3 regions of the Halobacillus ihumii genome follow, and region 3 is predicted to be linked to each of the others. Evidence: riboswitches for the same ligand, from Rfam matches in the RefSeq annotation. Region 3 holds a riboswitch; each other region holds the start of a gene.
What was found. A riboswitch is a leader RNA that binds a small molecule or an ion and turns the genes downstream of it on or off. The one in region 3 is predicted to bind cobalamin.

Region 1: linked by a shared signal. The riboswitch ahead of G6R08_RS12460 (ribonucleoside-diphosphate reductase subunit alpha) and the one ahead of G6R08_RS04870 (acyl-CoA thioesterase) in region 3 are both predicted to bind cobalamin.
Region 2: linked by a shared signal. The riboswitch ahead of G6R08_RS00845 (DUF4430 domain-containing protein) and the one ahead of G6R08_RS04870 (acyl-CoA thioesterase) in region 3 are both predicted to bind cobalamin.

What each region holds. Positions count from the first base shown of each region.
Region 1 is NZ_CACVAO010000001.1:2,495,983-2,505,898, reverse strand. It holds gene G6R08_RS12490 (NAD(P)/FAD-dependent oxidoreductase) at 1-299, opposite strand, end outside; gene G6R08_RS12485 (TIGR00341 family protein) at 511-1,494, shown strand; gene G6R08_RS12480 (glycoside hydrolase family 18 protein) at 1,559-2,971, opposite strand; gene G6R08_RS12475 (DHA2 family efflux MFS transporter permease subunit) at 3,109-4,563, opposite strand; gene G6R08_RS12470 (TetR/AcrR family transcriptional regulator) at 4,623-5,243, opposite strand; gene G6R08_RS12465 (class I SAM-dependent methyltransferase) at 5,487-6,167, opposite strand; cobalamin riboswitch at 6,344-6,520, shown strand; gene G6R08_RS12460 (ribonucleoside-diphosphate reductase subunit alpha) at 6,742-8,973, shown strand; gene G6R08_RS12455 (ribonucleotide-diphosphate reductase subunit beta) at 8,989-9,916, shown strand, end outside.
Region 2 is NZ_CACVAO010000001.1:150,469-160,384, forward strand. It holds gene G6R08_RS00815 (YpbB family protein) at 1-600, opposite strand, end outside; gene G6R08_RS00820 (ferredoxin) at 737-985, shown strand; gene G6R08_RS00825 (helix-turn-helix transcriptional regulator) at 1,020-1,475, opposite strand; gene G6R08_RS00830 (GerMN domain-containing protein) at 1,789-2,928, opposite strand; gene sigX (RNA polymerase sigma factor SigX) at 2,918-3,451, opposite strand; gene G6R08_RS00840 (ECF transporter S component) at 3,599-4,108, opposite strand; gene G6R08_RS00845 (DUF4430 domain-containing protein) at 4,112-4,516, opposite strand; cobalamin riboswitch at 4,727-4,905, opposite strand; gene G6R08_RS00850 (ATP-binding protein) at 4,943-6,724, opposite strand; gene G6R08_RS00855 (response regulator transcription factor) at 6,724-7,440, opposite strand; gene ccsB (c-type cytochrome biogenesis protein CcsB) at 7,537-8,718, opposite strand; gene resB (cytochrome c biogenesis protein ResB) at 8,752-9,916, opposite strand, start outside.
Region 3 is NZ_CACVAO010000001.1:925,264-935,179, reverse strand. It holds gene G6R08_RS04890 (acetamidase/formamidase family protein) at 1-622, shown strand, start outside; gene G6R08_RS04885 (LCP family glycopolymer transferase) at 758-1,690, opposite strand; gene G6R08_RS04880 (hypothetical protein) at 1,889-2,269, shown strand; gene G6R08_RS04875 (esterase/lipase family protein) at 2,311-3,828, opposite strand; cobalamin riboswitch at 4,034-4,220, shown strand; gene G6R08_RS04870 (acyl-CoA thioesterase) at 4,408-4,881, shown strand; gene G6R08_RS04865 (DsbA family oxidoreductase) at 4,945-5,673, opposite strand; gene G6R08_RS04860 (chitobiase/beta-hexosaminidase C-terminal domain-containing protein) at 5,980-9,090, shown strand; gene G6R08_RS04855 (MurR/RpiR family transcriptional regulator) at 9,158-9,916, opposite strand, start outside.

The DNA of each region.
Region 1 (9,916 bases), 1.6 Mb from region 3:
TTCCCCAGATGAGTTGTAACGATATACTGGTTAGAATGTTTTTCTACTTGTATCACTTCCTCATCGAAACACGTAACGTTGGGATAGGACGTCAACTGCTGCCGGGCAATCTGTCGAAGTTCCTGAGGCTTTATTCCGTCTCTTGTCAGCAGTCCATGGGCCTCAAAAGTAACACTATTACGAGGAGTTCCTTTATCCACAATGACGACATTTCTACAAGAACGCCCTAATACAAGGGCTGCACTTAAACCTCCCGGCCCTCCACCTATTATCACCACATCAATAATTGCTTCATCCATACAGACAGCCTCCCTTGATCACCTAGATCTAGTTTTGATCAAAAAAGAAGGATCTATCCTGTAAGAATAAATGATATCTTAAATCGTTTCCTTTTCAGCAATACTACATCAGGATTACCCATTCATACCATGGACCCCCGCCTTAAGAGAATGATAACGCCCAGATCTGGTAACAATATATTTACAAACTGAGATACTGAGGGATTATGACATGGAGCTGCAATTAATTGAAATATATGCACCTGAACAGTTCAACTACAAAGATGAATTGTTAGAAAAATTTTCATTCGTCTCTCACTGGATATCTCAACAAGAAGAACAAAAACTCCATATTCAAATTCTCGTGGAAAAGGAAGACTCCGAGGAAATTCTGAACTATTTAGAAAAAGCAGCTTATGATGAGCATAACGAATTTGATGCCATGCTCTATTCGATAAAAGCGTATATCCCTAGTAAATACAACGAAAAAAATACTCCTGACGATGATCAGAAGCAATTTGAAAGAGCCAGTAAACACGAGTTATACTCTATCGTCGATTCCTCAAGCAAAATTGACTTTAGTTTTTCCTGGTTTACCGTATTTGCTGCCCTCGTAGCTGCAGTCGGTGTATTCCAGAACAGACCTGCCTTAGTCATAGGGGCCAATATTATCGATCCGTCGATCAGACCCATAATAGGGATCTCATTCGCATCCGTGCTTGGTGAAGGGAAACTTGTCCGACAATCAATGGCGACAGCACTATTCGGTCTATGCATCCCTATCGTAATCGCTGCTTCATTTGGATACCTGTTCCCTTTGCCGGTAAACAGCAATGAATTTATCTCTCAGACGAATGTTCACCTGATTGATCTTATTGTTGCTGTATCAGCTGGAGCTGCAGGATCTTTATCCTTCGTGAAGCGGTCCCAGGGCCAACTTGTTGGAGTCATGGTTTCATTGGCTGTACTACCTCCTGCTGTTGTACTTGGTATGATGCTAGGTGCTGGTCATTGGAACGGAGCAATCATGCCTTTTTTACTCCTCGTTATTAATATCAATGCCATCTTGCTGTCAGCAATCGTAGTATTTTGGCTCAGCGGCATCAAACCGGCTAACTGGTCGGAGATTCAGGAAGCCAGCACCTCACGTAAGAACTCTTTACTGTTCACTGGCCTTATCGGTCTTATCTTAATTATCACTGTTTTAATTTTATAAACTAAAATAGAAAGACGCGGTTATCTTTGAACCGCGTCCCCTAACATAAGGCAACATTTAGTTGCTATAGTTTCTTTATTTGAAAGTTATTTTGCAATACAGCCCAGTTTTGAGGAAATGGGTTTCCTAGCACCCAGAAACTAGACCCTCTGAGGCCATAGTTCTTGATTGTGTCATACTTAGCCTGTACGCTTCGGGCATCTTCAAACCAAACCTCATGTTGCTGTCCCGTTTCATCTACATAGCGAAAAAATGGAGATTGGTACAATTTATTATACTGAATTTCTACTCCATATCTAGCAGCCAACTGTACAGCTTCTTTAGGACTGATTGTTCGCGCCGTAGTCCCCTCTACCCATGGGATCTCCCAATCACGGCCATAGAGCGGCATACCCATCAGGATTTTTTCGCGAGGGATAACCGTCACAGCAAAATCGAGAACTTCACGGACTTCGTTTATCGGAGCAATCGCCCACGGTCTTCCACCTGCCCATCCCCATTCATAGGTCATGAGGACAACAAAGTCGACGATTTCTCCGTGTGCCTGATAATCGTGCGCTTCGTAAAGCAGCCCCTGTTGGTCTGCACTATCCTTTGGGGCAAGAGCTGTGGAAACAAGCAATCCTCCAGGGTGGAAACGTTCGACAACCCGTCGTAGAAAATTGTTATAGTTTTCTCTGTCTTCTGGATAGACATATTCAAAATCAATGTTGATACCTGCATATCCTTTTGCATTGATTTGCTCCAGTAGATTAGTGATTAACGTCTCTTGCAAGTCAGGATTTCGCAAAATAGCAGCAGCTAAGTCCGAACTAAAGCTCCCTTCTGAGAAATTCGTTAAGACGAGAAGCGGAGCAGCATTAACTGTATGAGCCGCTTCTAAAATAGGCTGATCACCCATTTCTGTGATACTTCCATCATCCTGGACAGCGTACATAAAAGGGGAAAGGTAAGTAAGATTCGCTCCTAGGGCCAGCACTTCCTGTACCCCTTGCTGATTCAGCCGTGTAGTGTATGCATTTACTTCTGTAACCGGCCCCCTTGATGCAGGAATTTTTAAAGTAGTTCCCGGAAAAATTAACGGGGGGTTTTGAAGGTTATTTGCTTGAGAAATTTGATTAACCGTTACTCCATAACTTTGTGCGATGGACCATAAGGATTCTCCGGGCTGAACGATATGCGGGAAAAAAGGAAGTTCAATCAGTTCACCTACGTAAATAATCGAGGGGTTCGTGATATTATTAACGTTAGCAAGTTCATTAACAGTAACCCCATACATTTGAGCGATGGACCACAAATTATCACCAGCCTGAACAACATATTCACGTTCAGGATCCGGAATAACCAGAGCCTGCCCTACCACAAGTACATTAGGATTCTCAAGTTGGTTAGCTAGTATAATTTGATTAATATTAGAACTATAAACCTGCGCTATTCGCCACAACGCATCTCCAAACGCAACGACATGAATTTGCATGCTATCTCTCCCCATTTGCAATAAATACTCCATTATATGTGTGGGCTGCTCGTCCTATTATAATGAGGTAGATTACGGGGATTACATTAAAAACGACCACTTCTCAAGGAGAAGCGGTCGTTTACGTGCATACTTATTTAACTATCCGTAACAGCCCGATTATTGGCCTGGGACCTGATCTGGTCAGGATCATCTTGATCTGGACGCGACCGTTTAATAAAGAACGACAATACTAGTCCAACAATAGCTGTAATACCAGCAACGATAAAGGAAACATTCACTCCGTGTACCAGACCATTTACACCTTGCTCAGGAAGCGTATTATTTACCATCACCGTGACAAGCAAAGCCGTCCCAACTGCACCTGAGACTTGGCGCATCGTATTATTCATGGCTGTACCATGAGGGATTAAATGCTGTGGCAGCTGATTTAATCCAGCTGTCGTTACAGGCATCATAACCATTGCTACACCGAGCATTCTAACCGCGTTAACAGTAGCTATATAGGCAAATGTTGTTTCGGCGCTCATATTGGTAAACATAAAGGTTGTAATTGTTAAAATGGATAAACCAATAATCGCAAGCCACTTGGCACCAAACTTATCAAATAGACGACCAGTGACCGGGTTCATAATACCCATCAATAAGGCACCTGGTAAGAGCGCCAGTCCTGACTCAAAGGCTGTAAAACCAAGCATATTTTGCATTAATAACGGCAACACTGTTGCAGCCCCGATCATCGCAATAAACACAACCATACCCAGAGCCGTAGTTAACGTAAACATTTTATACTGAAATACCCTGAATTCAAGTATCGGTTGTTTCAATTTCATTTGTCGAAGAATAAACCATGTCAGCGCAAGAGCACCTACTACCATAGAGATGACTACTTGCTGACTGTCCCACCCGCTGCTGCCGGCAGAACTAAACCCATATAATAACCCGCCAAATCCTAGTGAAGATAAAATGATCGACAAAATATCAAGCTTAGGAAATGTGCGTTCCGTCACATTTTTAAGAAGAATATAGGCTAGAATGATGTCAACGATAACGATAGGTAAGATGACGTAAAACAGACTTCTCCATGGAAACTGCTCTACAAGCCAGCCTGACAAAGTCGGGCCTATAGCCGGAGCAAATGCAATCACCAGGCCAAACATCCCCATAGCTGTTCCACGCTTTTCAATAGGGAAAATGAGAAAGAGTATAGTTTGCATCAACGGCATGATGATCCCGGCACCGGCTGCCTGTATAATTCTTCCTACCATCAACAGAGAAAAGGTCGGGGCTATCGCACAAATTAATGTGCCAATCGCGAACATCCCCATTGCAGATAAAAACAAAGCTCTCGTTGTGAAACGGCCAATTAAAAAAGCTGTAATTGGAATCATGATACCATTTACTAACATAAATATAGACGTTAACCACTGGGCTGTGTTCGCCTCAAGATGTAAATCAGCCATGATGTGCGGCAGGGCCGTAGCTAGAAGCGTCTGATTTAATATAGCAGCAAACGCCCCTGAAATTAAGACAAGCATCAGAGGTACCTTGTTTATAGTCTCCCCCTGTGCCTGATTGGTATTGTTACCCATGTTATTCCTTCTTTCCATATGATTAAAAGAGGACACGAACCTTTATTATTGTTTATAAATTAAGATGATTTTATAAGGCCTCTCTTTAGTAAACTTAATTCAGCAGTGTAGTTTTCCATAGCTTCCTCTACAGGCAGCTCCTTTGCATAACTTTGTACAAGGTTATGAAAGGTTACCGCTACGGTAATTTCGAGAAAGTGATATAACTCCTCTTCACTCGAAACATTTAGTTTTTCCGTATTTATCAGCTTAAAGATCTCCGCATAACGCTCGTTAAATGTATCTTTTGTCAGAAGTTTAGCGAATGTATTTTCAATTTTATAATTCATATTTAAAAAGGCATTTCTAATAAAATCATTTTTACCTTGATCTTGAGAATATTCCAGAGAAACTTGAAAGATTGCAATCATCGTTTCAAATATATCTCCGTCATATTTCTTTAGAAAGCTAATAAAATGCTCGTGCCTCCTCTTTGCATCTTCGTTTAGCAAATAAAAGAAGATATCTTCTTTATCTTCAAAATACTGATAAAAACTCCCTCTTGAAATTTTCGCCGTCTTCACGATATTTGAAATAGATGCATCGTAAATTGAGACTCTTGAAAACTCTTTTTTTGCTGCATCTATCAAGGCTTGCCTTTTTTCTTCGTTTAAATTATGAAATGTTTGTTTGGGCATCATTTCTCCCCCAATCTAATTAAAAAATGACACGGTGTCACTTAAGAACAAGAACTACTATATATGACACTGTGTCACATGTCAATGAATACACCCGACTATTTGAAAAAAGTCTTCAATTCTATCTTCTGTGACCATATAGCTCTCTAAAAGGAAACATATGAAGAAACGCAGCTCTATTAATCTTTTATCAATAAAAGGTTAATAGAGCTGCGTAATTGTTCTAGCTAAATAAAGCACATTAATTTACTTTTTCTCAAATAAAAAGACCCACATGAACGTGAGCGCCTGCTTAAGTTCGACTGGGAAATGGGACACGTCCTCTCCCTCTACTTCCCGTTTGTAGACCCCATGGCCATCAATAAGATTCCATCCTGTTTCTTCAGCCATTTGCCTGAGTTCCCATGGCATCATCGTGTTACATATCACTTCTTCCCCGTAAACCCGCCGATAACTATTCATTCTTGGCTTCGCGGTTGGCCCTAAAATGCCGATGCAGAGTTGACCGCCCTTCTTTAGAACCCGTTTCATTTCCTCAAGACCCTTGTAGGGAATTTCTGTCCATTCCAGACTATTCACAGCCATAATCGCGTCAAAGCTTTCCTTTTCAAAAGGAAGATGAGTGAGGTCTCCTTGTACGAACTGCAGTCTCTCATGTTCAAGACGTGCCTTCGCACGTGTGATCATATCTTGTGAGATATCCAGTCCTGTAACATTATAACCTTCTTGCTCAAGTTTATAGGATCCATAACCGTCTCCACACCCTAGATCGGCTACCTTACTTCCTGCATCCACATGCTCTTGTAAAAAAGGAATAATCGTTTTCCTGCTTCCCTTATCCCACATATTCTTGCTGTTTGCGTTCCAAAACTCTACTCGATCATTCCACTGTTTCTCAGCTTCTTGATGCCAATTAAATGAAGTCATCGTGTTTGCCTCCTTTTGCCTTCCTGCCTCTATACTATTAATTCTACATCTTTTTTTCGATTCCTTTCCAGCAGGGATTTATTCCTAATCCTTGAAAAACTGTTGCAGAGTTCTACGATCTTCGTTATGATAAAAACACAATATAAGCTAAATAATAATTCACCAAACACTATATATAGTATTTGCGTAAAGAAGATGCCACAAGGCTTAATAGGGAATCCGGTGCGAATCCGGAACTGCCCCCGCAACTGTAATCGCTCTCGAAACGGAACAATCCACTGTGCGCTATGCATGGGAAGGGCCGGAGTAGAAATGAGCGTGAGTCAGGAGACCTGTCTTCTTACGCACGGAAGTTTCAACTTCTTCGGGGATTGAGAAGATGAAGCGATGGAATGAAGGGTGTCTCCACTTTCTACTTTTGGACATCCGTCTTCGTTTCATGGTTTCATCCGCTCAATTAAATGAGCGGATTTTTTTATGACTAATTATGCGAAGAGACTTTATGTGATGGGGGCCCCCTTGGATCAGGGTACTCACATCACTTTTTCAAAAGTTGTTTAAAAGGAGTGGTTAGATGACAGCGGTACACACATTGAACTGGCAGACTTGGTTAGCAGAGCAGGTAAAAAAGTTCCCGTCACTGGATATCCAGCGATTGTTGGACAAGCTCCCGAATATGAAGCTTGGTCAAATGGAGCGTCGGGAGCAGGGTAAAGCACTGGTCCTGGAGTGTTTGGCTGAAATTAATGAGAAGGAGCCGTATTGGACGTATTTGGCTGCACGAATTCAGTTAGAGATGATGTATGAAGATTCGGCACGCAATCGTACTCAGAGTAAGCCGTATGCGGGATTACACCATTTAATGGAGTTGTTGAAAGACGAAGGTATTTATAGCGCGGATTTACTTAGCAATTATTCGAAGGAGGAAATCAATACACTTGAGGCGGCCATTGTTCCTGAGCGCGATCATTTGTTTACTTATATTGGGTTAAAGACCCTCGGGGACCGCTATTTGGCAAAGTCAAAGGCTGGTGAAATGTTTGAGCTTCCTCAGGAGCGATTCATGATTATCGCCATGACGTTGATGGCAGAAGAGAATCATTCAAAGCGTATAGAGCGGGTGAAGGAATCATATTGGGCATTGAGTAACCTCTATATGACCGTAGCTACACCAACACTGGCGAATGCTGGCAAGCGTTATGGCCAGCTGAGCTCTTGTTTCATCGATACGGTCGATGATAGTTTACAGTCGATCTACGACACTAACACGGATGTGGCAAATTTGAGTAAACACGGTGGAGGTATCGGTGTTTATTTAGGTAAAATACGCAGTCGCGGCAGTGATATTCGAGGTTTTAAAGGCGTTTCCTCAGGAGTGCTCCCCTGGATGAAGCAGCTTAATAATACAGCTGTCAGTGTAGATCAGCTCGGTCAGCGGCAAGGAGCTGTGGCGGTGTACCTTGATGTGTGGCATAAGGATATTTCCCCCTTTCTCGACAGTCGCTTGAACAATGGAGATGAACGGCAGCGAACGCATGATTTGTTTACGGGAGTTTCCATTCCTGATGTGTTTATGGAAGCTGTTGAAAAACGTGAGGATTGGTACTTGTTTGATCCACATGAAGTTCGTTCCGTGATGGGGTTTTCACTGGAGGATTATTACGATGAAAATCGTGGCAGCGGATCATTTCGTGATCGATATTGGGCTTGCGTTGAGCACCCTGGTTTATCAAAAGAATCAATACCTGCGATTGAGGTTATGAAACGAATGATGATTGGCCAGCTTGAAACAGGCACGCCGTACATGTTTTACCGTGATGAGGTCAATCGGATGAACCCGAATAGCCATAAAGGAATGGTGTACTGCAGCAATTTATGTACTGAAATTTTGCAAAATCAAAGCCCTACTGTCCAGGCGGAGCAGTATATAGAGGACGGGAAAATTATCACTGTCCAAAACCCAGGCGATTTTGTAGTTTGTAACTTATCCAGTGTGAACTTAGGCCGTGCTGTTCCAGCTGGAGTTCTTCCACGACTGATACCAATTCAGGTACGGATGCTCGATAATGTGATCGATCAGAATACGATTCCTGTGAAGCAGGCTCAACTGACAAACCAGTCTTATCGCGGCATTGGTCTTGGAACATTTGGCTGGGCTCACCTGCTTGCCCGTAAAAAGATCGCTTGGGAATCAGAGGAGGCTGTCGATTATACGAAAGAAGTGTATGAGGCTATTGCCTTCTACACCATTCAGGCCAGCAGTGAGCTTGCTCGTGAAAAAGGAAGCTATCCTTATTTTCAAGGATCGGACTGGGAGACAGGTGATTTTTTTATTAAACGGTCGTTTGACCAAGATGCGAGTTGGAACTGGGAGCAGTTACAGCAGGATGTTGCAGAGAATGGCATGCGTAACGGCTACTTAATGGCCGTTGCACCAAACTCCAGTACATCGATTATTGCGGGAAGCACTGCCAGCATCGATCCGATTTTTAAAAAGTTTTATTCCGAGGAAAAAAAAGATTATAAAATTCCTGTAACGGCGCCGGATTTGGATGCGGAAACCTATTGGTACTATAAGTCGGCCTATGATATTGATCAGCATACGAGTATTAAGCAGAATGCGGTTCGTCAACGATATGTCGATCAATCGATCTCGTTTAATATGTATGTTCACAATACGATTAAAGCAAAGGAATTGCTCGCCTTACATGTAGATGCCTGGAAGCAGGGCCTGAAGACGACTTACTATACCCGCTCTACCTCCAGCCAGGGGGAATATGAAGAATGTGAAAGCTGCTCATCATAAAGGAGGTTGATAGAATTGAATACGACTATACACAAACGGAAACTTGTCGATTATGAGGCGCCAAATGCTTCAACAGGAATTGTCAACGGACGGAGCTCGAACGTACTAAACTGGGATGATACCCGCTATTCGTGGGCCTACCCGATGTATAAACGGATGCTTTCAAATTTCTGGATCCCAAATGAAATTAATATGAGCAACGATTTGAAGCAGTGGCCGCAGTTATCGGAGCAAGAACAAGCCTCTTTTAAAAAAATCATCGGGTTGCTGGCATTCCTTGACTCCATTCAAACCGATTATGCCGGTAAGATCACGGACTATCTGACAGACTCCAGTTTATCGGCGCTCATGCAAGTGCTCGCGTTTCAGGAAGTGGTTCATAACCAGTCCTACTCTTACGTACTTTCCACTCTTGTGGATCAGAGTGAACAGGAACGAATTTTCGAGTATTGGAAACATGACGAAGTGTTAATGGAACGAAATCAGTTTATTACAGATGGCTATGAAGCCTTTGCTGAGAAGGCTAGCTTAGAAAACTTCTTAAAATCGCTCGTGTATGATGTAGTGCTGGAAGGATTGTTCTTTTACGCAGGATTTGCTTTCTTTTACAACCTGGCACGTAATCAGAAAATGGTCTCGACAAGCACGATGATCAATTATATTAATCGCGATGAGCAGCTCCACGTCAATTTATTCACAAGAATTTTCAAAGAAACGCTGGCTGAAAACCCGGAACTTGATCGGGCGGAATATGAGCGGTTTGTGACGGAGACATTTACAGTAGCGGCTGATCTTGAGATAAAGTGGGCTCATCATATTATTGGTGAGCAATTTCCTGGCATTCCGATTGGCGACCTTGAAGATTACATTCGGTTTATGGCAAACAATCGGTGCAGCCAGATGGGCGCTGAGCAACCCTTCCCTGCGTATAATCAGAACCCTT
Region 2 (9,916 bases), 770 kb from region 3:
AAGTTGTTCTCTCGTTTCCCCTATAATCCTTCCCCCTGTTAACCTGCTTGTAAACAGGACTGCTTCCACTTCAGTCCGTTTACTGAGCAAATTCGCTAATTCTTCATATAATTGTTCTTCTACTTCCTTCATACCTTCCTTGATTCGACTATAGTGGTGTTTGACCCATTGTTGAATCGGTGGCTGCTCAATAATAGCTAAAAAAGACCGATTATTCACTGACAGATTTGTCACGGTTTGAATCAGTAATCGAAGCCGGCCTTCGAATACTTGCACATTTGCTGCATCTGCCATGCCCGAGAAATAGTCTGGACGCGGTCCTTGATAGTTGGCAAGGTAGTCAACTCCGTCTTTTGTCAGTGAGGCAAACTGCTCATTTTCTATTAAAATTAAGTCATTATCAACAGCTATTTGGATAGTTGTCGCAAGTTTTGGCTTGGAAAGGTTCGGGCATATTCCAAAAAAATCATCAATACCATACACACGAGCGTCCTGCAGAGTTTGAGCTGAGCGTTTTCCCTTTAATAAGTGGAAAATCCCTGAAATTGTACGCTCCCTTTTCATTTGGTTTATACATGTTAAAAGAATATATAGAAACAAGTGAACCCTCCTTCTGCTGCTTATCTATTGAAAAGTTCGAATCATCATCTTACAATGGCTATGTAGCAATTTTTGATAAACCTTTTGCCCCTCTGAGAAATAACTTCACGAGGTGACATTTGAAGGAGGTTAATTTTTGGCAAAGTTTACAATGGTTGACCAGGATACATGTATTGCTTGTGGAGCATGTGGTGCCGCTGCCCCTGATATCTTTGACTATGACGATGAAGGGTTAGCTTACGCCTTGCTGGATGATAATATGGGAAACGAAGAAGTTCCTGAAGTTTACGAAGAAGATATGGAGGATGCATTTGAAGGCTGTCCGACAGACTCCATTAAAATATCTGATGAGCCTTTTGAAGGCGACCCTCTCAAGTTTGAATAAAACCTCCCTTCTTTTAAATAAAGAAGGGATTTTTTTAATCATTTTTAGTAAGCTGACTATATCTAAATAGCGTTGCTTCTTTATCAAAACTTGAGTACCAGCGGTTTCCAAGTTCATCAATAATTCGGTAATGCTGACTAATTACATTTTGCTGAAGCTTAAATCGTTTTCTCTCCTCGCTTGTCGTCCACCACACTCTACCCTTTATAATCCTCTTTTCAGTACGATCCACCTGATTGTGAGCAATGGTTTCAATGATTTCGAGTGGAGCATCTCCCAGCAAGCCTTTCAGGACATCGCTTTCCAGAAACAAGGCACATACCGCTACAACTGTTGTCCAACTAGCCAATGTTCTTTCCTTTTCAATTTGCACGAGCGTCTTCTTTGATACTCCTAGGATCGCAGCCATACGGTCCTGAGTATACCTATACTCAACACGTATTAATTTGATTTTCTTCGATACCTGCTGTATCAATTGTTCTCTATCCATACCACCGTCTCCTCATTAGTATGTATATCATTTTATCATGCCCATCAACATTATACTATCGATATACGCATGAAGGAGATATGAGTATTTACATGAGTCAATTCATAATGACTCTTTTACAAAAAGACTGATAAATCACTTTCTATGTTGCTCCATCGCCTGTCGTTGAATCTGATTAAGGTCCGTATTTTTAATAGAAGAATGGGGGTGGAAAGCGAGTTATTTCCCGACCACCTTCCCCTCATCCAGATGATGAATAAGAAAATAACCCGAATGAAAAATCAGTTCGGGTCATTTAAGTGCCAACCTCTACTTATTCCTCTGCAGGAACTGGGTTCAGCGCCTTCGGTGTTTCCACCGTTTTACTCAATTCATATGGACCTAACTTGCCGATTGACGTGTTTTCGAATTCAACTCGATCATAACCGAAATGTTGAGCGGTCATTAAAATGGATTCTATGGCTGTCAGCATTTGTTGTTTATCAACAGACTTAGGATTATTAAGTTCGACGATGAGTTCATTGCCTTCTTCATGTGCAGATTGAATGGTCACCTCAGGTGGTAGCGGAGAATCCACTTCTGGATCCTTCTCATCTTTCTTTAACTCTTTTAAAGCGGTGCTTATCGTACTCTCATTCTTGATCGATATGGGAACGAAAAAGGAACTGTCACTTGAAGAAGGCTTAAATACTTTGAAAATGAAACTACCCTCTTCGATAACCGACAATGATGATACTTTTCCATAACTGCCCAGCGATACCGGTGAGCCGTCCTCAGTCTGAATGGAAATATTCTCAACATTGTAAGGCTCCACTGACCATTTTATACTGTTAACAATTGAAGTGCTCATCGCATTTCCGCTAACCGAAAAGTTATTAGGAAACGTCACCTGAGCCTTTTCATCGTTTTCATCAATTGAAATGGTGATATTTTCAAGAATATTTTCTGATAATCCAAGCTGTTCTGTATTGATATTGCTTCCTTCACGTTCATTCTCTTCAGATACAACCGTAAGAGGAACGATATGTTGAACACTCTGATCAACAGCTGCCAAAGGCTTCATATTACTGGAAATTTCTTCAACCACCATACTTTTCAACTCATGAACAGTTTGATCAGAGGACTGCTGGTTGGTTTTTAAAGGAAGATCATTTCCGCTGCTGGAACCTTCCGACTTTTCCAGCTTCAAATTTTGATGCTCAGCAGATTGCGGATGATCGACAGCCCCTTCCTTCATGGAATAATATGAAAAAGGCACTACTACGGCCAGAATGAGCACTGCAATGACGGAAGCTATACCAGGAAACAGCCATCTTGGGCGCCTTGAAGACTGTTGGTTAGAGTCAGCGGTGATCAGGCGATAATAATCATCTTTACTTTTTGTGTCATCAATTTGCGGGAGCTCATGCAGCATTTTTTCTATACGTGTATCTTGTTTATCATTATGCTTCATGCTCACTACCCCCCTTTACACCTAATCGTTTCTTTAAAGCAAGCATTCCTCTATGCTGAGTAGTTTTAACCTTACTCTCCGAAAACTGCAAAATGGCTGCGGTTTCTTGTATCGTCATCCCCTGTATATACCTTAAGATAATGACACTTTTTTGATCTACCGTACACTGATCTAATGCTTCGTAAACTTCTCTCATCCTGTCATTCAGTTCCGCCACTTCGTCCGGCAAGGCTTCCTCATCCTTTATTGATTCACCTTTTTCTTCCCAGTTAAAAAAGTCCATAATCTTTTTTCTTTTACGTCCCTGCTTGCGGAAGTAATCAATAGTCACATGTCTAGCTATCGAAAATAACCATGTTTTTTCACTGCTCCTGCCATCAAATGATTGATATGATTGAAGCACTTTTATATAAACCTCCTGGGTTAAATCTTCAGCGGCTGATCGATTTTTTACCATATAATAAATAAATTGAAATAAATCTCGATGATATTTATCGTAAAATTCATCAAAGAACGGTTTCACACCTTGAACCTCCCGTTCATTCATATTGTCGTTTATGTACCATTAAAAGTTACACCTACCTATCATAATACCGATCATTTAAAATGAAAACCATAAATGTTCATATAAAAAAGAGCTGCTAAAATCGCAGCTCAACTTTAAATATCCTTATACACTTGTAAGCGAATGTTTCTTTTGATAACGAGAAAACAATGTTCCTAACACCGGGGAGAGCACAAGGATAAAAATTACGTTGCTTGCGGCATGATTTAAGTCCATCGGCAATCCTGCTAAATAATAAGCCCAAAACGGCTGTCCTGCAACTCTCATTGTAAAAGAAATAATTAGTCCATAGACAATTCCGCTTAGAAACCCATATATTGATAGCATCCATACTGGAATGTTCGCCCAGTATTTGCCGATTAAACCTGCTCCCAGTCCGATTATAGACCAGGATAGAATTTGCCATATAGTCCAGTACCCCATCCCTAGAAAAACATTAGAGAGAAATGTTGTTAAGAAAGCCATAATGACTGCTGCCAGCGGCCCTAGCCAGAAGCCTGCAATGATAATAATGGCAGTAACAGGCTGTACATTTGGAATGTTCGCCATCACCAGACGTCCTGCAATTGCCATCGAAGCAAGCATTGCAATTAACGTTAATTTATACGTATTCATGAATCATGATTCCCAGGATTGAAAATCAAAGACAATTTCGTCGCCCTGTTTTACCTCGTATTTATTTGCTCCAACCATTGAAGTTTCCCCGTTTATGGTAAACATCCAGGCCTTTTGCTCTCCTTCGCTGGCAGTAATTCCTTCAAGTCCCGTAATAAACCCATCTTTCTCTGCCACCTCAAAGTTGTTTTTCATCACTTCCATTAACACAGTGCCTTCTTCAACTGTTACTTCTTCATTGGCGAGCACTTTTTCCCCTTTGTTCTTAGATAGTTCGATGTTAAGTGTTACTTCCTGCTTCTCCTCTTGGCTGGTGCTGGCCTCTTCTCCTCCACCTTCAGTTTGACAGCCAGCGAGCACGAACAAGGTCACCATTAATGCTGTGATTAGTGCATACATCTTTCTCATGATTACAAAACCCCCATTCTATTAATAAATACATTGCTGCAATGCTAATCGGGGATGATGATGGTTGACTACTCAGGTCTACCCAAATGATACTAAAAAAGCCTGCTCCTTTATTAGAAGAGCAGGCTTAAGACATACCAGTAAAGCTATGTAAAAACACTACATAAGATTAAACCGGATATCTCAAAGGCTCAATCCCCGAAGCTTTGAAACAATATATTAAATCAGGCAGGTCTACTGACTCGTGCATCATTCTACTAAAGAGCCTTCCCACGATTATTCGCAGTGGTTTCCCTTGTTCGTCAACACTTACAGTTGCGAGGACAGTACTGGCTTTTCACCAGATTCCCTATTACACCATATCGGGTACCTAATTTTCTCATTTAATTCTATTTTATCGTACAGCATGGTCAGGGTATTTTCAAGCTATTTCTCCTCTTGTTCCAGTTCTGTCGGCAGAGTAAAGGTGAAAGTTGTTCCCTCATTCACTCTACTATGAACATGAATCGACCCTTTATGAGCCTCAATGATGTTTTTGGCAATAGCGAGTCCCAGACCCGTTCCTTTCTTACTATTTTCCCTTTTTCTAGACTTATCTGCTTTATAGAATCGTTCAAATACAAATGGGAGATCTTCTTCAGGTATTCCCAATCCTGAATCTGTGACTTTCACGATCCATTGATCAGATGTTCGTTCGGCTATTACATCCACCGATCCGTAATCATTCGTATGCCGAATCGCATTATCTATTAAATTCGTTAATACCTGCTCAATGCGATCTGCATCGATATGAATGGTTCCTTGCGCGTCATTTGAATAAAGCTGAAGGTTGATCTCTCTTTCGTTTGCCAATCCCTGAAATTTACGAATAATTTTTTCAAGAAACGGCATTACTTCGACTGTATCCTTATAAAGAGTCATATGACCGGCTTCCATTCGAGCGAGATCCAGTAATTCATTCACTAGCCTGCTGATACGGAGTGATTCATCATGAATAATTTTAGCCAGCTCGTTTTTATCTTCCTTCGTTTCGGCTACATCATCCACAATTGCTTCACTGTATCCCTGTAACATTGAAATCGGAGTTCTTAGTTCATGTGAGACGTTTGCAATAAAATCTTTTCTTAATTTATCCAAACGCCGCTCCTCTGTCATGTCTCTCAGTACCGCTACCGCTCCCCTTATATAAGTACGATCATAAAGAGGGGTCATTAACATTACCCACGTTCGTCCTTGCACAGTAATTTCAGTCATCACTTCCTGCTCAGTCTCAATAACCTCATCAAATAGTTTTCGCATGGGCTGAGGCACTTCCCTTTTTCCATGGGCAGGTTCGTTCCCGTCATTTTCGTATATCCAGGACTGATAAAATTGATCAGCGGGCGGGTTAGAGACTAAAATTTCTCCCTGCCTATTAATCGTAAGCACTCCATCCGCCATGGAACGTAAAATACCGGACAATTGTTCTTTTTCTTGATTAACAGCATTAATGTGAAACTTAAGTTCTCGTCCCATACGATTAAAAGCCATAGCCAGTTCTCCGATTTCATCATGTGTTAAAATCGGAATCTTTGTATTGAATTCCCCTCTTGCAAGTTCCAAAGCGCCCTCTCGCATTTTAATTAACGGAGCGGTGATTCTTGTTGATAAGAAAAAGGCGAAGATTGTAGTCAAGATTATAGCGATTCCTGCGCCAAGGAAAACAATTTTAGTTGTTTGATCAGACGTCTTTTGAATGGTATCAAGCGATTGGTAGACAAATACTGCACCTTCACCATTTGAAAGTGGGGTACCCACGACCATAATCTCCAAATCTGACTTGGCAAATCCCGCCACTTTCATCACATCTTCATTCTCTTTAATGACTGAGGATAGTTCAGGATCACTCATAAACCAATCGTACCCTACTGCAGGCAAATCGTTTGAATTACTATCAGAAGAAATAAATTCAGTCGAATCGTAGGTTACAAGAACATGGCTGGAGGGATCCTTAATTAGTTCAGCCATCGATTGAATTAAATTCTTATCATCATACTCTTGTACGACCTCCGATACTTTTGAAGCGGTTTGTAATAGCTCGCGTTCAGCATCCACCACATGGTAATTTTCAAAGAACTCAAGAAGTAATACAGTGAGTATGACTAAAACAAAACAAACGAGCAATAAAATCGTAAACCATAATTTCCCGACTACACTGCGCCAGAACATTACTCGCCACTTACCTCAAATTTATAGCCTACACCCCAGACTGTTACGATCATTCCAGCTGCATCTGTAGAAACTTTACTCAATTTCTCGCGAAGGCGTTTCACGTGAGTGTCGACAGTCCGTAAGTCACCAAAAAATTCATACTGCCATACCTCTTTCAACAATTGTTCACGATCAAAGACCTTATCCGGTTTCTGGGCCATGTAGTTCAAGAGTTCATACTCTTTAGGTGTCAATGATACTTCTTTATTGTCCGCTGTAACCCGATGTGCATCATTATCAATGGTCATATGCGGGAATACCAGCACATTTCGAGCAGCTGTATCTGTCTCGAGAAATTTAGTGGACGAAGCACGTCTTAGAATCGCTTTCACCCGTAAAACTACTTCTCTTGGGCTGAATGGTTTCACAATATAATCATCTGTTCCTACCTCAAAGCCTTGAACGCGATTAGACTCCTCCCCTTTAGCAGTCAGCATAATAACGGGTGTAGCCTTCTTCTCTCGCAGTTCCTTACACACCTCTATTCCGTCCATTCCAGGCATCATAAGATCAAGTAATATGACATCATAATCTTCCTGCAAAGCTTTTCTTAAGGCTTCATTTCCTTCTTCGGCTTCATCAACTATATAATCTTCTCGTTCTAAGTACATACGGATTAACCTTCTAATACGTTCCTCATCATCTACAACTAAAATTTTTGCTTCATAATCCATATTTATTACACTCCTTATTTCATCAAACGGCTATTTGTTACCTATTATATTAAAAGACAGGAGGGGTGTACAAACCCTTCCTGTCTCAACTCTAAGTTATGCGTACGAATGGAGCCCGGAGATGATTAAGTTTACCGCTAGCAAGTTAAACATAATGATGGCAAAACCACCAACAGCAAGCCAGGCTGATTTCATACCTTGCCATCCCCTTGAAAGTCTGAGGTGTAAATAGGCGGCATAGAAAAAGAAAGTAATCAAGGCCCACACCTCTTTAGGGTCCCATCCCCAAAAGCGGTCCCAGGCTTGTTGGGCCCAAATCATGGCAAAAATAAGAGCTCCGAGTGTGAAAATTGGGAAGCCAATGGCCACGGCACGATAAGATATCTCATCGACCAGTTCCGGGTTGACTTTTCTCAGAAGAGGCTGAACTGCTGCCCCAATCCGTTTTCTAAGAATTAAACGAGCAAGCCAGTAAAGCACGAGTCCCCCAAGGAATGACCAAATCATCGTATTAAACTTAATGGCGGCATCCTGCCCGCGCATCCACTGTGGCACTTCAAACAATGGAGACATACCTTCTGTAATAAGTTCTCCATCAGTTGGACCCGCAATAGCCGGCATTTGATACTTAATTTCAGTTGGCTGTTCCTGGATAGGTGCTTCAAAAGTGACTTGATAATTCACCGCATTAAACGATGAGGAAATAATGATAAAGGCTAACGCTGTAGCCAGCATATAGATGACAAACTCAAGCCAAAACGTGTGTTTAGATTTTTCACTTTGATCAATTTGGCGAATTAAAAATATCAAACCAGCCACAAAACTTACGGATAAAACAGCTTGTCCAAGCGATGCTGTTGTCACATGAATGTAAAGCCAATGCGATTGCAAAGATGGAACGAGCGGTGAAATTTCACTAGGAAACATACTCGCAAACGCAATGATAAGCAACGCGATGGGCAGTGCGAACAGTCCCAGTACATTAATTCGATAAATAAAATACATGACGATAAACGCCAGAACCAGCATCATGCCAAAAAATGTTGTGAATTCGAATAAATTACTGACAGGAGCATGTCCACTCGCTATCCATCTTGTAATAAAATAACCTATTTGTGTGAGAAAACCCACAATCGTTAAGGTGATTCCTATTTTACCGGCAATACCAGATTTTTTCCTTTGCTTGTCACGTATCGTTCCCCCGAAGAAAAACGTAGCGACTAGATAAATAATAAATGCGGCGTAAAGTAAGTTACTGCTAACTGTACTTAACTCCATTGTTCGCCCTCCTTTATCACCTTCAAAAAGATATTAATCCTTCATTTCCTGTTGGTCATTTGGAGCTTCTATTCCTGTTTCACTGATGACCTTGTCAATTTCCCGTCGTAATGCAAACCAATTTTTATTCGTATGTCCCGCAATCCATACACCTTTTTCTTTTGGCTTAATCCATATCCGGCGATGATTCCAGTACATTCCCTGGATTACCCCAATCATGAAAATGGCTCCGCCTAACGCAATGAATGGGAGTGTATAGTCTTTGCGCACAGTTAACCCGGTTACATCACGAACATCAAAATTGATTAGGCCAATTTTATAATCATTTTCCCCGGTTGCATCCACATTGGCCCCGATCCCTACGAAACTAACCTCTGGTTCTGATTCACCAGGAGGGTAAACATTGAAGACAAACGCTGGATTTTTCGGGTATTTAGATACAGATACAGGTTTTCCATCCTTAAGCTCATACTCAGGGTAATAAGAATCGAGAACCACTCGATAGCCACTATCCAGTTGATATTCTGATTTTGGCTCAGATAAATCTACAGTGAATTGACCATATGAGCTATCTTCATTGTTTTTATCATGAATCTTAAAGGTCATTTCTTTAAACTCATTTAACTGATAACTCGCTTGGTAAAGAGCGAATCCGCCGAACTTGAGTGGGTGATTTACTTTAATCTGATCTTCTTTAATTTTCTCGAGCTCAGGGTCGCCACCTACAACGATCGGATCAGTACGTTTATACACAACGGCATTTGTTTGATAGGTTTTTGGTACTAATCCTCCTTCGTTCTGAAGAGCTTCCTGGAATCTTTCATCATCTTCATCATATGTTTCTAGTATAAACTCTTTGTTCTTAATGTAGTATTGACCTTCTGTACCGTTAATTACTGCTGTTTCTCCTTCTCTTACCCAGACGAAGTCATCTACGTACAGAGCAGGTATAAACCTTAATAATGTACCTAGCAAAAAAATTATTAATCCGATATGGTTCACGTAAGGACCCCATCTGGCAAAACGGTTTTTCTCAGCCAGGATATGTCCATCTTGTTCTGTCACTTTATAACGGCTTTGTTTTAAGTTTTTTCTCACTTGTTCAATATCTACGGAACTTGATTCTGTTTTACCAAAAATTCTTTGTTTTTTTAAAAATAAATCATGGCGCTCAGGCTTCTGAGTTCTAAGCGTTTTA
Region 3 (9,916 bases):
TGGTGTCATGGGGCATCGAATAGATGAATTTAAAATAAAAATGATTGAAATAAAAGAAAACGAATTAGTGTTTGATGACAGAATCAAACTGCCTTTACAACCGATGATTGGCGTGATTGGAGTTGCTCCAGAGAACGAAGCTGTTTCATGTGGGACGCCGGGAGCTCATGGGGGAAATATGGATACTAAGCTTATAACAACCGGTGCAACATTGTATTTCCCAATTTTTCAGGAAGGTGGACTTTTTTCATTAGGAGATGTACATGCGGCCATGGGCGATGGCGAGGTATGTGTGTCAGGAGTTGAGATTCCAGCGAAAGTGATGGTGACATTAGATGTGATTAAGGGATACTCAATTGATTATCCTTATATTGAGAATACAGCGGGGGCAGCATCACTTGTTTCTAGAGAATCTTTAGATGAGGCTGCTGATCTTGCGGTGGAAAAAATGATTGATCTACTGCAGCCACAAACCGATCTAACCCTTGCTGAGTTTACGATGCTCATGAGTGCAGCTGGAGAAGTTCAAATAAGCCAAATCGTTGATCCATTAAAGACCGCACGTTTTTTTGTGCCAAGAAAGATATTGGATGGATATGGACTGAAGTTATTTAGGAAATAAAAAAGCCTTCAGAGGATTTTAACCAATTTCACCCACCTCAGGTCATCCAGATTCTGGATGACCTGAGGTGGGTGAAATTAACATATTTAGGCAAAAAAATAAACCGTCTTCCTGCAAGAGAGGAGACGGTTTATTCTAAGAACCAAAATTAACAATTAAGTCATGCGTTTTTTGAATTTCTGATTGCGGCATCTCTATTAAATACATCCCAGAACTAGTTATAGGATTCCCGGACATTTGGTAAGTAGAGATGTTTTTGCGCGCACTGCTATAATTCATGGCGAGCCGGCGCATATCCCCAAATTCCATATTTGTTTTCATATTATTCCCTAATACATTCATCACTTCATCAATCTGATTGATCATATTTAATCCGGCAGCTTTATCAATGACTCCTTGAATCACTTGACGCTGACGGTGATTACGTCCAAGGTCCCCTTTCGGATCTTCTTTACGCATACGCACATAGGCGAGGGCTTCTTCGCCCGATAAATGCAATTGACCTTTTGGAAATTGGAAGCCATCTTGGGTAAAGGCCATATCATTATTAACAGTGATTCCATCCACAGCATTGACCAACTGTGCCAGCCCTTCCATATTCATCGTTACATAATAATCAATATGAATATCAAGGAAGTTTTCAACGGTCTTAACAGACATATCACTTCCACCATAAGCATAAGCATGATTGATCCGGGTCACACGCCCATCACCTGCAATTTTCACTTTAGTATCGCGGGGAATACTGACCAGTTGCATTTGATTATTAGCTGGATCAAGGGTCATTACAATCATTGTATCTGAACGTCCTTGATCATTCTCGCGTTCATCTACACCTAGCAAAAGGATATTGATAGGCTCTTTATTATCAACTTTCTTATCTGTTATCTCTGTATCTATGGAAGGTACATTTTCGTGAAGTTTGCTATTAACTGTTTGTTTGACGTTATTAAAAATCGTAAATGCATAAACGCCTCCTCCAATGAGCAGGAGCACGACAATGAGCAGGACGATTTTCCACCAGCGTCCCTTTTTCCTCTTCCTTTTCTTCATTTCTTTTCGTCCCATAACTCCACCTCAATTATGTAGAATAGCATCGAACTAATTATCTATTATACTTGTAATGGTGAATCTTGTAAAAGTAATGATGAATAATCTGGAAAAAAGCCCCACCTCAGGTCATCCAATATCTGGATGACCTGAGGTGGGGTGGGGCGATTTGATGTGCTACTATGAATTGGACAGGCAGCAGGGGGGAAGAAGAAAATGAAAGAAGTGATTGTGTTTTTAGCTGAAATTGTTAATGTATTTCATGATCTATTGTTAGAAGTATCTCAGTCGTCTGGATGGAATCTGACTGATAAGGAGCTTCACTTCTGGATTATCGGAATACTGGGAATCATAGGATTGATTTTTGTAGATGTACTATTTCATATGATTGCTAGATGGAGTATTACGGTTATTTCATTTTTGTTTACACTCTCTATGGTTCTTGTTTTTGTGCTGGCTGTAGAAATTCAGCAGAAGATTACAGGCAGGGGGGCTATGGAGTTTAATGATGCCGCCATAAGTGTACTCGGATTTTTAGCCTTTTGTGTTGTTTATTTTTTCATGAAAATGATAGCAAAATGGATTCGAACAAGGTGAAACCCCCTTCTTTCTTTGTAAAGTAAGGGGGCTGTTTCTTCTTATTTTATAACTTTTCCATCACTATCTACGTAGACAGAGGTCACAATGGTACGATTAAATGGAACGTTTGCTTTCGTCTTTCCTTTAAGGTCAATAGTAAGATTGTAAGTGCCTTCTCCGAGTTTTTCTAACTTTTTAGAAGAGGAGCCGTTCAGATCATTCCACTTTAGGCTTTTCGTCTTCTTTTTACCTTTCTTATAGTAGTCTAGGCGAATATCTGCTTTTACTTTGTTATGATCGATCGCTTGTTGATGCTGTGCGAGTAAAGATACTTCCATGTTTTTATTTACTGTAAAGTCTAAGTCCTGATTAACGGGGCTTTGATAATGGACGGATAGAAGGTAGTGCTCCTCAGGTGAAGCTGCTTGAAGTGTCCATTCTCCTTTAGCAGGTTGGTTTAGTTGAATAGAATGATAATAAGCACCCTGGAAAATATTTGACGAAGCTGGTGTGACTTCAAAGGATGAATGGTTTTTACCGTCTGGTCCAATGAGAGTTAATGCAGTATTTTCCCTTTCGCTGATCCAGTTCACGGTAGCTTCAGTTACGTGATCTTCTACTATGAATTTTTCATAAGTTGATCCTTTATAGGTTCCCCCGCGATAGTAGTAGTTTGCAAGAGGGGAAGGCTGATGTTTTTTCCGATCCATTGGTTCTGTTAACGTTTTATAAGCCGTTACGGATTGGTTTTCATAAAGGTATTGATCAAATAACCGGAATGTGGAACTGCCTAAGCGGATTTCTGAGTGATTCCAGTCAGCTACTTTAACTTCCTGGGCATAAGGAAGGCGTGAGCTAGCCACAGTAACTGCACCATCATTCGCTCCATAGCTGCTCAGGTATAACCCGCCCCAGTAAAGCGAAGTTCCAAAGGTTCCCCATCCTGTACCGCCGAATGTAAAAATGGGATCTTTATCAACATTAGCATGACTGTCGGTTTGGCTGCGGAAATTGTTCATGTAGCCGGTTTGGAGCGAATAGACGGCTGGATTTTTACTTCCAATTATGTCAGCCAACCACCCGGCCCAACTGCTATAGGCAAGATCGGCAAGCTGTGAACCATGATGAGGGGTAGAGAGGGTAATCAAACGGTCAACGTAAGGGGAGGCCTGGTAATGTACAAGGGCGGACTGTGTATCGATGCCACCTTTACTATGTGCTACGAGTACCAATTCTTCGCCAAAGTACTCGTAAATTTGTTTTAGTTTTTCAGCTAATAACTTTCCGTTGTCCCACATATTTTTAGTAGGATACAAATCTACAAATGCCGTTTCAAAGCCATGATTATAAGCCGTTTGATACATATCATTTTCTTTCCACCAGGTGTGAGAGGAACTATTTAAGCCATGAACAAACACAACAGGCGACTTGGAAGAATCAACATCAGTGGGAGTGAGACCGACGTACCACTGCCCAGGCGTTCCGGAGGGGTCTCCTTTTCCAAATGAACCTGCATAAACTTGTAATGGTGATAGGAGAATAACTACTAGCAGAAAGATTCCTGCTTTTTTTAGCATTTGTACACTCCTTTCTGACAAAATCGATGAAGTCACAGTCAGCAATTTATTATATACGTCTGAATTTTTTGTAGAACAAAAAGTTAAAATAAATAGTTCAGTGAACTCAGGTGTTTTAGTGTGAATATTTTAAGGTTGATCCATTCTTATTGACAACTGGCTGGCTCTCGCCGATAGTGAAGAGGAGGACAAGTATCCTCAAACAAAATTTAATAGGCTTTATGGTGGCTTCATGATTGAAGCTGAAAAGGGAAGATTGGTGCAATTCCAACGCGGTCCCGCCACTGTATAGAGGAGGCATTTTGCGAATTTCACTGTTTCTGACTCGAAATGGGAAGGAGAAAAGGCTGTTGATTCTGAGCCAGGAGACCTGCCATAAAGAAGAACATGTTAATCCTACGGGAGATAGGAGGGTGTTACGTGATGAGGTATCTATTTTTTCTTGCTGATCCCTTATAACTGCTCATAATCAAGTCACATCTTCTTTAGGAAGGTGTTTTTTTATTGCGTTTTTTGTGAGTTGGCTTTTTTGCAAAAACGCTTAACAGCTATGTAAGAGACCTGCAAGGAGGAAAGGAAATGGAAAATGCTTTACCGGTAAATGCTTCGAAAATGACACAAACACGTTTGGTTCTGCCTCCAGATACCAACCATCTGGATACGATTTTTGGAGGGAAAGTACTTGCATATATCGATGAAATTGCAGCCTTAACCGCTATGAAACACTCTAATTGTGTGGTTGTTACGGCATCGATTGACTCAGTGGATTTCCTATCTTCGGCTAAGGTAGGCGATGCGCTGACCTTGGAAGCGTTTGTTACGTCAGCGGGAAGGTCATCAATGGAAGTTTATGTAAAGGTGTTTGCTGATGACTTATTAAAGGGGGAGAAGATGGTGACAACTGAATCATTCTTAACGATGGTTGCTGTAGATTCAGAAGGAAAACCAACACCGGTTCCACAAGTAATCCCTGAAACAAAAGAAGAAATAAGGTTACATCAAACAGCACCCTCGAGAAAAGAGTATCGCCGCAACCGCGCCAGCTTACGATAATCCCAATTAATTCCACCTCAGGTCATCCAGAATCTGGATGACCTGAGGTGGAATTAATTGGGATTAGTTGTCGTTTTTCGGCGGGACGTCGCAGCTTTCATCTGTGCAGGCTTCTCCCTGTTTGTCATCAGTTAAGCTTTGAAAAGCAGGCGATTGCTTTTCTTCCTCCATTACTTTCTGTAAGCTTTGTACAAAAACTTCGGTAGGCTGAGCTCCAGAAATAGCATACTTTCTGTTAACGACGAAAAAAGGTACGCCTTGAACGCCGATTTCCCTTGCTTCTGCTTCCTCCGCACGAACCACCTCACCAAATTGTTCACTTGAAAGTACATCACTGACATCAGTCTGGTCAAGTCCTATGTCTTGTGCAAGTTTGATTAGTGTATCGTGATCACCAACATCTTCTGAATCGGTGAGAACAGCTTGGAAGAACCGTTCTGTCGCTTCCTTACCAAGTCCCTTGCTCTCTGCAAATTTAGCTACACGGTGGGCGTCGAATGTATTAGTAGGAACTGTTGTGTCCAGATTGTATTTCAACCCTACGCTGGTCGCTTGCTGTTCCATGTTTTTATTCATCTGCTTGGCTTCTTCCACGCTCTTCCCATACTTGGCAGCTAATTTCTCGGCATTAGACATTCCTGTGTTTTTCTCCGCTTGCGGGTCAAGTTCAAAGCTCTTATAGACGATCTCTGTCTGTTCACCTTCAGCTATTTGTGAAAGAGCCTCTTCAAGTCGACGCTTTCCAATATAACAAAACGGACAAACAAAGTCCGACCAAATTTCTATTTTCATGTTTATCACCTCATAGTTAATTTTTCACACATTTATTTTACGGGGCAATTAAGTGAAATGCCATTAATCTGATTGATAAGCCACTAGAAAGAACAGATAATATTTTTGGCTGGAATATAGTTCCACCTCAGGTCATCCAGATAATGGATATAAATAGGCTGGATGGTTCTAGTGGTCAGACGTCTTGTGCTGTGTCTTTTGGCGCAATTTGTAATTTTTACAGAAAAAAGGTCAATGTGTAGGCGGATTATCTTTTATACTTGGGAAAGATTGATAGATTTTTATAACTTATTTAGGAGGAATGAAATGAGTATTAAAAAGACGGTTGTTACTGGTCTGGCAGCTGTATTAGCGTTAAGTCCATTTGCAAGTGCGGTTCCTCAAAGTCATGCAGCGGAATCAGCAGATGACCTATTTTTCTCAGAATACATAGAGGGAAGCAGTTATAATAAAGCGATAGAAATCTATAACGGAACGGGCAGTTCAATAAATTTGTCTGCCTACACGATCGAAATGTATGCAAACGGGTCACTGGAGCCGACGGGTACTTTCGAATTGTCTGGTACACTTCCAAGCGGTGAAGTTTTCGTGGCAGCTAATAGCCGGGCAAATCAAGAGATTTTAACAAGTGCGGATGCCACTAACAATTCTGCGATTAATTTTAATGGAAATGATCCCGTTGTCCTAAAGAAAGACGGCATGGTGGTTGATTCTATCGGTCAAATTGGCAGCGAAGAATCGTATGCTGATGACGTCACACTTGTTCGTAAGGAGTCAATTACTGCTGGGAACAAAAATACAGATGACCCTTTTGAAACAGCAGGAGAATGGGATAGCTATGCCAAGGATACGACGGAGTATCTAGGAAGCTATCAAATGCCGGATGTTCCTGAAGTAGAGCTGCAATCAATTAAGGATGCGCGGACAAGCGAACCAGGAGCAACCGTTAAGGTAAAAGGAATTGCGACAGTTGCTTTTGAAACTGGTGGTCAAACAAATCTGTACATTCAGGATGAAACAGGAGGCATTATCGTTCGTGCTCCCGGTTTATCAGCTGAGGCAGGCGATGAAGTGACCGCCACAGGCGAGTTCTCTGATTATTATGGGATGCAGCAGATTCTTGCTTCGTCAGCGAATGTAGAAGTCGTCACAGAAGAAGTTGGCGTCCCTTCTCCCCAGAACGTAACTTCTCAACAATTTTCCCAAAATGAAGGTGAAACAATTGAGGGTGAATTTGTTCAAGTTAATGGGGTAGAGGTTCTATCCAAAAATAGTTACGGAGATTTCACCGTACAGGATTCAGCAGGAACATTTACGATTACACCTAACGATGAAAATGCTCTAGAAGTTGGAAAAACATATGAGCAAATTGCTGGTGTCGTTAATTACAGCTTTAATGAATATCGACTTGTTCCACGTAATGCACGGGATATTGTCAACGAAGTGTTTGCTGTGCAGGCGAATCCAGCGTCAGGTTCCCTAGTAGAGGGTGAAACAGTGGAACTGTACACCGCGCAATCAAATGCGACTATCCATTATACAACAGATGGTTCAGAACCAACGCCAAGCAGTACTAAGTATACTGAGCCAATTACAATTGAGCAGGATACAACCATTAAGGCAGTTGTTGTAAAAGAAACAGGGGAAGTAAGTCCAGTTTCAACCTTTGAGTACGAGGTGCTGAAGCCACTGGATGATGTTGAGATCCATGACATTCAAGGTGCGAGTCATACGTCCCCATACGAAGGTAATGTCGTTGAGCATGTAGAAGGCGTGGTAACAAAACTTGATGGATCAAATGGTTTCTACATGCAAAGTCTTAACCCTGATGACAAAGTGGCTACATCTGAAGGGATTTATGTGTATGACCGTTCAGGTACAGCAGAGGTGGGCGACCATGTAGAGGTAGCTGGTGAAGTAACTGAATGGCGGGAAGAAGGTTACTCTGATGCAGAGGATTTATTAACAACGCAAATTAGTGCATCAGAAGTAAGCGTAACAAAGGGTGGAACCAAACTTCCGGATCCAATCGTGTTAGGCGTGGACCGAGAGCAGCCTACGGAAGTGATTGAAAATGATGGCATGGAGTCGTTCGATGCGAAAGAGGATGGTTTGGACTTTTACGAAAGTCTTGAAGGGATGTTAATTGGGATTAAGGATGCTACGGTTGCGGCACCAGTAAAATATGAAGAGCTCGCTGTGTATGGGGAAACTAGTGAAGATCAGCGGTTTACCCGTGCTGATGGTCTGCTCATTTCACCGAATGATTATAATCCTGAGCGTCTTTTGATAGATGTGGATGGGCTTGGAATTGATGCTGTGACTGGGGATTACTTTACGGAAATGATCACGGGTGTGGTCAGCTATGATTATAGTAATTTCAAGATTCGTCCGTCCGGAGATTTTCCTGAGTTGATGGATGGCGGTACAGAGCGGGAAGTGACGGAGCTTGAGAGTTCGAAGCAGAAACTGACTGTGGCAAGTTACAATGTTGAGAATTTCTCCGCAGCGGGTGACCAGGAGAAGGCCGCTCGATTGGGCGAGGCTTTGGTGAAGAATTTGAATAGTCCTGATATTGTCGGGCTGACTGAAATTCAGGATAATAACGGGCCGACAGATGATGGAACGGTCGCTGCAAATAAGAGTTATCAAGAATTGATTGAAGCCATTGAAACTGCAGGCGGACCAAGCTATAAGTTCGTTAACATTAATCCAGTTGATAAAATGGACGGAGGGCAGCCTGGTGGAAATATTCGTGTAGGGTTTCTATATAACCCTGAGCGTGTATCGCTGACTGATAAGCCTAAGGGCGACGCGGTCACAGCTGTTGATGTTAACGAAAACGGGTTGACGCTAAACCCGGGCCGCATTGATCCACTGAATGCCGCGTTTAATGATTCTCGTAAGCCGCTGGCTGCAGAATTCAAATTTAATGGTGAAAAAGTGATCGTTATCGCCAATCACTTTAATTCAAAAGGCGGTGACGGCGCGTTGTTTGGAGCGGAACATCCTGTTGTGCTGGGAAGTGAAGAGCAGCGTATCGAGCAAGCTGAGGTTGTAAATAATTTTGTTGAAGAGGTCGATGAGGAAGTGAAGCGGGAGAATGTAGTGGTGCTCGGGGATTTGAATGACTTTGTGTTCTCAAATCCATTGCAAACACTTGCAGGCGATGATCTATCCAATATGGTTAAGCAACTTCCGACTGAAGATCGCTATTCTTATATTTACCAGGGGAACTCACAAGTACTCGATCACATTCTTGTCAGCGATCATTTAGCAAAAGAAACAAAAATCGATGCCGTTCACATCAATGCAGACTTTTCTGAAGCAAGTGGACGTGCCAGCGATCATGACCCAATGGTTGCCCAGATTCATGTGAAGAAAGGAAAAGGCACTCACCCAGATTTTCACAAGTAAATTACCTAAATTAACCACCTCAGGTCATCCAGAAACTGGATGACCTGAGGTGGTGTTTTTTTCCACATTATTTTTGTTCGTCGATGGCTGCTCGGGAGCGGTCCAGATATTCAACGACTTCTTCATAATAATTGGACACATAACTCATAAATAAGATGTCCACTACGTGAAGCTGGGCGAGCCTGGAACTTGTTGCGGCACTGCGGATCATCGCCTCTTGGGTTGCGGATGTGTAGAGAGGGATATCAGCAAGTTGGGATATTGTTGAAGAGCCATATTTGGTAATGCTGATTGTTTTCATGCCATTTTTTTTGGCCAACCGTAAGAATTGAATCACTTCATTCGTCTCACCTGAAAAAGAAACGGCGATCGCTACGTCCTTTTCTTTCGCATTGGATAGTGTGGTATAAGCCATGTGTGGATCCTGTAAACAAAAAGCATATCGACCGGCACGCAGGAATTTCTGCTGGCCATCTGCTGCCACAAGACCCGACGCCCCAATTCCAAACAGGTGAATCGATCCCGCTTCATGAATGGTGGTCACCGCTTCCTCAACATCCTCAAGTCGCAGCATTTCCTCTGTTTGCTTTATAATTTCAATCCCATTCTGCGTCATTTGACCGATGATGTGGTGCACAGACTCCCCTTCGTTTATATCCCTGTATTCCGAGGTGGATGGCTTCTGCACATCCCCGGCAATTCTCATTTTTAGTTCTTGAAATCCTTTTAATTCAAGTGATTTACATAAACGTATAACCGCAGCAGAGCTTGTCTTACTTTGTTCCGCTAATTGTTTTACGGTCATTGTTACGACGGTTTCTGGTGT